One region of the Phytobacter palmae genome, then DNA from elsewhere that is predicted to be linked to it. Evidence: predicted binding sites of a transcription regulator. Region 1 holds the regulator's gene; the other holds the start of a gene.
What was found. Region 1 encodes LexA, which represses DNA repair genes until DNA is damaged. Its sites were predicted from a motif close to TNCTGTATGTACATACAGNA; they were not measured.
Positions count from the first base shown of each region.

Region 1 (4,893 bases):
CACAGGTGGTGCTGGGGGCGGCATTTGGCTGGTCGATTCCGATGGCGTTTGCTGCGGTGAGCGAATCGGTGCCGCTGAGTTGCTGGATAATGTTTCTCGCCAATATCTTGTGGGCGGTGGCCTACGATACGCAGTACGCCATGGTTGATCGCGACGATGACCTGAAAATTGGCATCAAGTCGACCGCCATTCTGTTTGGTCGCCACGATAAGCTCATCATCGGCATTCTACAGGTGGCGGTCCTGGCGCTGATGGTGGCGATTGGTGCGCTCAATGGCTTAGGCTGGCACTTCTACTGGTCGGTCATTGTCGCGGGGGCGCTGTTTGCTTATCAGCAGAAGCTCATTGTGAATCGCGATCGTGACGCCTGTTTTAAAGCGTTTATGAATAATAACTACGTGGGGCTGGTACTGTTTATCGGTCTGGCGACAAGTTACCTGGCGTAAGACGATTTCCCGGATGCGGCGTTACCTTATCGGGGCTACCGTAAGCGCAAAGCTTCGTGTAGCCCCGATAAGCGAAGCGCATCGGGGAAGTTACCGGATGCGATGCTTTACTCCGCCTGCGTCGCGCTCTCAATTGTCAAACGCACATCTGAGGTAATCAGCTCAGCTAAAAGCTGATATACCGCCAGCGTCTGTTCGGGCTCTGCATCTCCGGTATCACTGATATACCCTTCATCACGCAGCGTCAGCACCAGAGTACTGAAAACTGCCTTATCGAAGAATTCCGGGGCATTGATACCGTGCAGAACAGACAGACGTTGCGCCAGAGTGCGGCTCTCTTTCTCCAGCGTGCTGCGGTTCATCGCCGGATTTGCGCTCAGCAACCAGAAAGTGATGGCATAACGTTGCAACGTTTCGCGCGCGCCAGCCGCCAGCAATTGCAGAGTGCGGGAATGTGCCGGATTGATATAGAGCTGGCCATCCTTCATGGTGATCAGCCCCTGGCGCAGCAATTCCTGCGCAAGATTTTCCAGCACGCCGGCCAGCTCTTCTTTTTCCCAACGCAAGAAAAGCTCAGCTTTCAGCATCGGGTAGAGCAGTTCCACATGGCGCAGCATTTCGTCCTGAGAGATATGACGATGCTGGGTGATAATGGCCGCCATCAGCGATGGCAACATCAGCATATGCGCAATGTTGTTGCGATAGTAGGTCATCAGTACCGCCTGCTCGCGCGGCAGAATGATGATGTCGCCAATCGTATCTTTCTCTACCTCGAACTTATTCATCTGCAGGGCGTGCTCAATAAGCGCGTCCGCACTGACGGTGGGTACCGTTATATCGGCCGCATAAGGCACATTGCGCATCAGGTTGAGGTAGCAGTTCAACTGCTCGGTAAGCTGTTCACGGGTCAATGAACGCTGGCGAGAAGCCAGAAGCGCGGTACAGCAGAGGTTCATCGCGTTTGCCGCGCCGGCATTGTTAATACGCACCATCAGATCAGCAGCAATCGCATTCACTGTCGGCGTCAGCCAGGCAGGACGGACAGCCTCTATGGGATCGATGGACTCACGCCATTCCGGTACGCGATGGTTCAGATAGTTCATCAGCGGAATGGGTTCGCCAAAGTTGACATAGCCCTGACCGAGATTACGCAGCTTACTCAAACCGCGTACCATCTGGGCAAAACCTTCTTTTTCTTTCGTCGCGCCGCGCAGTTCTTTGGCGTAGGTGCCAACTTCCATGACGTGCTCATAGCCAATGTAGATTGGCACCAGCGTGATCGGACGCGTGCCTCCACGGAGCATAGCCTGAATCGTCATAGACAGCGTACCGGTCTTCGGATCCAACAGACGACCCGTACGAGAACGCCCACCTTCAACAAAGTATTCTACTGAATAGCCGCGGTTAAACAGCTCACCCAGATACTCGCGGAAAACTGTCGAGTAGAGCTTGTTGCCCTTAAAGGTACGACGAATAAAAAACGCGCCCAGACGACGGAAAATAGGCCCCGCCGGCCAGAAGTTCAGGTTAATACCGGCAGCGATATGCGGCGGCACCAGCCCCTGATGATAGAGCACGTAGGAGAGCAGCAAATAGTCCATATGGCTGCGATGGCAGGGCACATAGACAATCTCATGACCATCATGGGCGAGCTGACGAACACGTTCCGCGTTATGCACATTAATGCCCTGGTACAGACGGTTCCAGGTAAAACCGAGGATACGGTCTGACAGACGGATCATCTCGTAAGAGAAGTTTGCTGCGATCTCTTCCATCAGCGCAATTGCGTTTTGTTGCGCTTTATCATGGGAGATCTTCTTGCTGCGCGCTTCGTCTTCTACCGCGCGGGCGATGGCTTTAGAGGAGAGCAGCTTATTAAACAGGTCCTGACGGGCAGGTAAACGCGGCCCCACTGCGGCCAGGCGCTGACGGGCGAAGTGCATACGCGCTACGCGGGCCAGCTTTTGCGCAATGATTTTATCCGTACCGTGCTCGGTTGCCATATGACGCAGCGAAACCGGCGGCGAGAAACGCACAAAGCTGTCGCGGCCAAGCCATGAGATCGCGAAAAACTTCTGAATACCGTTTAGCATACGCAGCGGCGGGTTGACCTCGCCCTTTTCGCGCCCGGGAGAACGACCGAACATCATCGACACAGGCACCATCTGAACATCCAGATCGGGATGGCTGCGGTGCAGATCGAGATAGTCATGGAACAACTTGACCGACTCTTCTTTTGGCGTGTACCAGGTAAAGACGCGCGGTCCGCCGTGAATAAAGATATAACGCGGCAGCTCCGCTCCGTCGATTTCAAGCGGTTCGAGGGGGTCGGGCAAATCATGCGCCAGACATTGAGCGCGCAAGGTTAGCAAGTCTGCCTTCGAATTATAAGGCAAAACGTACATAATAGGGCGTGACGTATCGAGTCCTAATTCCTGGGCGGGTTCCGCCGGGATAGACTTGCTTTTTACCAGGACGCTTAATGGTAAATTAAGTAATTTGTAGTAAATTCGTGGCCAGCCGGACATAAACGATGTAAAGCCTCTGGTTAATAATGCCATTGCGCGGCAAGAATATCAGAAAGTCCGCAGAATTTCTTTTCTACCTCTATAAGCTTACATAGACATTGACGTTCATTACATAAAAAGGTTGTTTTTCATGGCCAACAATACCACTGGAATTACCCGCATCATTAAAGCGGCAGGCTATTCATGGAAAGGGGTGCGCGCAGCGTGGATTAACGAAGCTGCTTTTCGTCAGGAAGGTGTTGCGGTCATTATTGCTATCATCATTGCGGCTTTTGTGGACGTTGACGCTATCACGCGTGTTCTGTTGATTGGTTCTGTCGTGCTGGTGATGATTGTGGAAATCCTCAATAGTGCGATTGAAGCGGTGGTTGACCGTATTGGGTCTGAATTTCACGAACTCTCAGGGCGTGCGAAGGACATGGGGTCTGCAGCCGTACTAATGGCCATTCTTCTGGCACTGTTCACCTGGGTTTCTCTGCTGTGGGGCTATTTTCGATAACGCTTCCAGAAATACGTTAAGACTACGCTTTTTGCTTAATTTTGGTTTCAAAATCACCTTTAGCTGTATATACTCACAGCATAACTGTATATACACCCAGGGGGCGGAATGAAAGCTTTAACGGCCAGGCAGCAAGAGGTGTTCGATCTTATTCGCGATCGAATCAACCAGACAGGTATGCCGCCGACGCGTGCGGAGATCGCGCAACAGTTGGGGTTCCGTTCCCCAAACGCGGCAGAGGAACACTTGAAAGCGCTTGCGCGTAAGGGCGTTATTGAGATTGTATCGGGTGCGTCTCGCGGTATTCGTCTGCTTCTTGAAGAAGAAGATGATGCTGGCTTACCGCTTATCGGGCGTGTCGCTGCTGGCGAACCTTTGCTGGCGCAACAGCATATCGAAGGACACTATCAGGTCGATCCCTCTCTCTTCAAACCTAACGCTGATTTTCTGCTTCGTGTAAGCGGTATGTCGATGAAAGATATCGGCATCATGGATGGCGACCTGCTGGCTGTTCATAAAACTCAGGATGTTCGTAACGGACAGGTTGTTGTGGCGCGTATTGACGATGAAGTGACGGTCAAACGCCTGAAAAAACAGGGCAATACTGTACAGCTATTGCCTGAAAACAGTGAGTTTTCCCCCATTGTGGTTAACCTGCGTGAGCAGAACTTCACTATTGAAGGGCTGGCGGTTGGCGTTATCCGCAACGGTGAATGGCTGTAATATCCTTCTGATCCGTGGCGGCAATTCTGCTGTCACGGTTGCTTTCTTTTCCTGACAAAGCTTTAACTTTTGCTTTATCCCCCTGATCCCACTCAGTTTTGTTCTGCATATCTATTCCGTTAATTTCCATTCTGGTGGTTAAAAATTCCGAATATAGATTCATGGCCGCTATCCTTAACTACAATAATTATCACGTTCAGGATATTTAGAGCGTAACGAAAGGAATAACGCTGTCCATGACCAACGATGAGGAGATGACAATGAATAAAGACGAAGTCAGCGGCAACTGGAAACAGTTCAAAGGTAAAGCGAAAGAGCAGTGGGGTAAATTGACCGACGATGATATGACTATCATCGAAGGTAAACGTGACCAACTGGTCGGTAAAATCCAGGAACGTTACGGCTATGCCAAAGATCAGGCAGAAAAAGAAGTCGTCGACTGGGAAACGCGGAATGATTACCGCTGGTAGCCTTCACATCCCCCTCAATGTGTAGACCCTCATGGCTACCCTGCCCGAACGGTACATGGATGTACCACCCTCAAATGGCTTATCTGCTTAAAAGAGAAAATCGCGACTAGCGCGATTTTTTTTTCAACTGAATCGTGTGGTCATGATGGCATTCGCCGGGATGTCGGCACGCTTCAACCTCAGCGCAATCAGCGCATAATCCATGGGCTTCAATAACATTATGGCGT
Region 1 is NZ_JBCIVJ010000025.1:636-5,528, reverse strand. It holds gene ubiA (4-hydroxybenzoate octaprenyltransferase) at 1-446, shown strand, start outside; gene plsB (glycerol-3-phosphate 1-O-acyltransferase PlsB) at 554-2,974, opposite strand; gene AAIG39_RS21905 (diacylglycerol kinase) at 3,105-3,473, shown strand; gene lexA (transcriptional repressor LexA) at 3,582-4,196, shown strand; gene AAIG39_RS21895 (hypothetical protein) at 4,171-4,359, opposite strand; gene AAIG39_RS21890 (CsbD family protein) at 4,457-4,666, shown strand; gene zur (zinc uptake transcriptional repressor Zur) at 4,773-4,893, opposite strand, start outside.

Region 2 (4,893 bases), on a different contig from region 1:
CGATGTGGGGCATAGCTCTACCAGAACCGGATTACCTGCCAACCGAATTGGCGGAATTCACAACCTATTGGGGGGCTGAAATGAAGGTTTTCACGCAGGTTCAGTGGGAACAGAAGTTTGCCCGGCACATACCCGTAGCGCGGGCCAACAACCAAAAATCCGTAGCAGCGAGAGGTAACGAAAATGCGCCAGTTCACTCTGGAAGCGCTTCAAGAGCAGTACAGCAAGTCCGGGATGCTCGAGCCCGAAAAGAACGTGATGGTGGATCCTCGGGCGGAAGACACGGCATGGCGCCTGTGGGAAGTCATGGCGGAAATCTACTCGAACCGCTGGACGCAGAAGAACGGGGCCGAACCCTCGACTATGTGGATAGCTCAGATCGGTTCGATGACTGAGAGGCAAATCACCCTGGTATGCAATCAGTGCATGGAGCGCTGCGCCGCCGGGAACTCTTGGCCGCCAGACCTGGCAGAATTTGTTTCGCTGGTATCAGAGAGTGGCGCAAACCCATTCAGCCTGACATCAGAAATGGTGATGGCGGAATACAAGCGCTGGCGCAATGAGTCATACCGCTATTCCGGCAGCGATAAATATCCATGGCCTCAGCCTGTGCTCTACCACATCTGCATTGAAATGCGCCGCACAGGCGTGGACCGACGTATGACGGAAAACGAGCTGCAGCGGCTGGCTGAAAAATTACTGACCAAGTGGACGAAGCACGTTCAAAACGGTTTCTCGATTCCTCCGGTAGTGCGTCAACTGGCAGGGCCGAAAGCACCGGCTGGGCCAACCCCGGCACAGTTGCTGATGGAAGAGTACAAGCGCCGCAAAGCGGCAGGTTTAATCAACTAACGAGTTTTGACCAATGACCAAACAAAAACGAATTACTCAGGCTGACCGACTGGTTGTGTATGTCAGCCAGCACCCGGGTATTACCACCCCGGAACTATGCGACGTTTTCAACACTGACTCCGGTTCGACGGGGCAGCAACTGGCTGCGTTAGTACAGCGCGGTGTCATGACCCGGAGCCACAACGGCACCCACTGGGAATATACCGTTGTGCCCGGCAGCGATATCCCCGATATCGAGTTACCGGAGCTTGGTCAAAAAGCCGATCCGGAAGTTCTACGGGTGGCGCTTGAAGAGGCTGCTCTGATTGAATCACGGGGGCACTGGCTGCGTGCTGCTACGAAATACAGCGAGATTATGCGACTGGCAAAAAGCAGTCAGGAGATTCAGGACATTTCCCGATTGCGTAACCGCTGCATTCGCAATGCCCGCGCGCGGAGGGCAGAAGCATGCTGAAACCTGAGCAACGCGCCATCGTTGAATTTCTGGTACGGGAAAAATCCATTTCCACACGGCAGGTTCGCAGTCTGCTGGGCTGCGACATCAAAGAGGCCTACGACCGCCTGAAACGTCTGACGCTGGCGGGCATCGTGAAAAACGTTGGTAAACCTCACCACCCTGAATACCGGCTTACACATCGGTGGCGTTCGCGAGTGGCACCCGCTGCCTGTCCTCCAGCGCCGCAAACTGCAGCGCAGATTTGCCGCGAAAAATGGCAGGGTTATCAGGTTCACAAAATTTTCGGGAGCGCACAGAAATGACAATCGTTGCAAACAAACATGTAGCCCGTGTGGGGCACGAATTTGCAGCCGCAATGACGGCTGACACACCGATTATCGAGATCGCCAAAATGGTGTCTCACCTGGCTACTGCACTGGATAAACAAACCGAACTGACCGCGCAGTTGGCGATGGAAAACACCATTCTTCTTACTCCCGAAAACTGGTTAAAACATAGCGAGGAAGGTGCAGCGGCGTCCGCAATTGCAGAAGGTAACGGAGCTTCGGAGGACGAGGCGTTGTTGGCTGGAATGAAGTCAATCATAGCTTGCATGCAATCCCTCGCCACATCGGCAGCAATCGCAGCCCTGCGAGAAGAAGCACGAGCTGATGCATTCAGCTATGCAGCAGATTCGGTGCGCCACGAAATAATCTGCCTCAAAGAGCGTTCACCGACGTTGAAAGAAATGGCGTGCCTGGCAAATGAGTTCGACTCGATGGCCCGCCATCCCATACTATTACGACTGGAAACCACCACGCTTTGATCACGTCCAGCGTTATTAAAATGCGTGGCACGAATATCGGGCAGCCAACCGATACACCGTTGCAGACCGTAACGGCGGGTGGCCTGCACTTTGGTGAGGTGAGGACCATGCTGGCTGAAAACGAATATGACGAGCACCGGGCGGGGCAGGTGGCGGCATTCCTGCATGAGTACGGCATCAGCGAGTTTGTAACCATCAAAGACGTGGTATATCGCATCGTTGATATCGGTATGCGCATGCTCCAGCCGCGCGAGCTTTACCGGGCGCAGGGATTCCCGGAGTGGTACATCATCGACCGCGACTATCAAGGCGTGAAGTACGCAAAAGACAAGCAAGTTGCGAGGTGCGGCAACGCGGTACCGCCGCCGTTCGCGGAAGCACTGGTGAGGGCTAATCTGCCAGAGATGTGTTCAGCCAAAGAAATGGCCGCATAGTAAACCTTCATAAATTTAACCCGCTGCATGCGGGTTTTCTTTTTTATATTGTCAGCTACCGCATTAACAATTTGTACCTTCACTGTATTGATCATTCTAATTTATGAGTGTACTGTTTATTTATACAGTATGTACATAAACACAGTTATTGCTCATACAGGAGATCCGCCATGGCGAACGATAAGAAAAAAGTTATGAATGAGAAACCTGCCAACCAGGAAGAAAAAACAAAAGCCCTCCAGGCTGCGATGGGACAAATAGAGAAACAGTTTGGTAAGGGCTCAATTATGCGCCTTGGTGAAAACTCAAACCTGATAGTTGAAACGATGTCCAGCGGGTCGCTTAGTCTGGATATCGCGCTGGGTGGTGGGATCCCGGTAGGCAGGATTATTGAAGTGTACGGCCCCGAATCATCCGGTAAAACCACTGTCGCCCTTTCTGCTATTGCTGCGGCCCAAAAAACGGGTCGGCAGTGTGCTTTCATTGATGCGGAACATGCGCTTGATCCTCGCTATGCGCAAATGCTTGGGGTGGACATCGATAATCTGCTTATTTCGCAACCCGATACGGGTGAGCAGGCTCTGGAAATTACCGACGCTCTGGTGCGCTCTGGCGCCGTGGGCGTGATTGTCGTTGACTCTGTCGCTGCGCTGGTCCCAAAAGCTGAACTTGAGGGCGAAATTGGTGATCCACAAATGGGTATTCAAGCCCGCATGATGGGCCAGGCCATGCGTAAATTAGCTGGCGAAATCAGCAAAACGAAAACAGTGGTGATATTTATCAATCAGTTGAGAATGAAAATTGGCGTCATGTTTGGTAACCCGGAGACTACTACGGGAGGAAACGCGCTGAAATTCTATGCGACCGTTCGCCTGGATGTGCGGGCGACAAACATCAAGGAAGGCGAGCAGATTGTCGGTAAGGATACGACCGTTAAAATTGTAAAAAATAAAGTGGCGGCGCCGTTCAAAAAGGCCTCCTACCGTCTTCTGTTTGGTAAAGGAATATCCCGTACCGATGAAATTCTTGATCTGGGTGTCCAGTTAAAAATCATCCAAAAAATGGGCGCATGGTACGACTATAAAGGCGAAAAAATTGGGAATGGTCGCGGCAATGCGACTAAATGGCTTGAGGAAAACCCAGGTGTTTCCGGCGAGATAGAGTCACTAATCAGAGAAAATGCGCTGGTGGCGGGAGCTATCCCCTCAGATGTAACCCCTCCTGAAGAAGCAACAGAAGACGCAGAAAACGAATAACCCAATATGGTCGTGCGAAACAAGAAGAAGGAGGGGGCATGGATGACTTGCCTGATACCGGTTTTGCAGTGGTACGTTGTGCAGACAGGGCGATAATCGCTTATCTCGAGTCATTTCCTGACTGCCAGCGTGCCATGATGTATCGCAAAGGCGATATGGTTTCATTCATGCCGCTGATGGAAGATGAGGTTATTGGCACACCTTCAATGTTCACAATGATGCTGGAAAAGGCCGGTTATCGCGTTTGTCACGTATCTGATGCGGCATGTTAGCTGACCAGGTATCTCATAGTAGATAAGGTTGGCGGATTCATAAGTCAGAATATTGCGAAAAAGTAATCTCAACACTATTTCGTTGCTTTCAAGCATCCCCTGGTTAATATGCTCAAAACCATACTAATCAGGGGATGATAATGAAAAAAGTTCTGATGGCGTCCGCAATCATTTTTAGTGTCGTAGGATGTGCTGGGCAGGCGCCTTTAAAAAAACAAACGGCATCGGGGAAGCCCGAGGCTGTTTATAAAAATACGCAAAAATCACAAGTCAAAGATTGGATAACTGAGTTGTGTAGCTCTACTGGTTTTATGATCTCTGAGTCTACTGACAACACCATTACATGCGGGAAACAGCAGGAGGGCGGACAGGCAATCTTGTCACAAGCGCTTATTGGGAATGCTTATTCAACTACCCCGGTAAGTAAAACTCGATTCACCCTTGCTCAAATCAATAGCGATACGAAGGTATGGGCGGACATGTGGGTTGAAACGCAGATGGCATTCGGTCAAATGCAGCAAGTTCCCATCACTAATAACAATGTTAGAAATCAGGTACAAGATGCGTTGGACCAATTAGCGCTACGCTCCGCATCGCAAAAGTAACCACCAAGCCCTCCGGGACCTTAGTCTCGATAGATTTTCTCAGTCGGTCCGCAAAAAATGGCTGACTGGTGATGCATAAAGATAAATTAATGTCACGGCTGTTTTCGGCGGTTAACCAATAGCAACGATTATCTGTTAGTATCTTCCATGTCGGATTGAACCCCCGACACCTGCTGCGCCACGGAGAGACCCATGGCGCATACCACCTCAAA
Region 2 is NZ_JBCIVJ010000003.1:2,896-7,788, reverse strand. It holds gene AAIG39_RS05190 (DnaT-like ssDNA-binding domain-containing protein) at 1-395, shown strand, start outside; gene AAIG39_RS05185 (replication protein P) at 307-852, shown strand; gene AAIG39_RS05180 (hypothetical protein) at 866-1,306, shown strand; gene AAIG39_RS05175 (hypothetical protein) at 1,300-1,611, shown strand; gene AAIG39_RS05170 (hypothetical protein) at 1,608-2,114, shown strand; partial or broken gene AAIG39_RS05165 (DNA cytosine methyltransferase) at 2,075-2,548, shown strand; gene recA (recombinase RecA) at 2,743-3,804, shown strand; gene AAIG39_RS05155 (hypothetical protein) at 3,843-4,076, shown strand; gene AAIG39_RS05150 (hypothetical protein) at 4,217-4,681, shown strand; gene AAIG39_RS05145 (LexA family protein) at 4,874-4,893, shown strand, end outside.
Region 2: a site for LexA is predicted at 2,659-2,678, ahead of recA (recombinase RecA). Genes of this name have one in related genera too.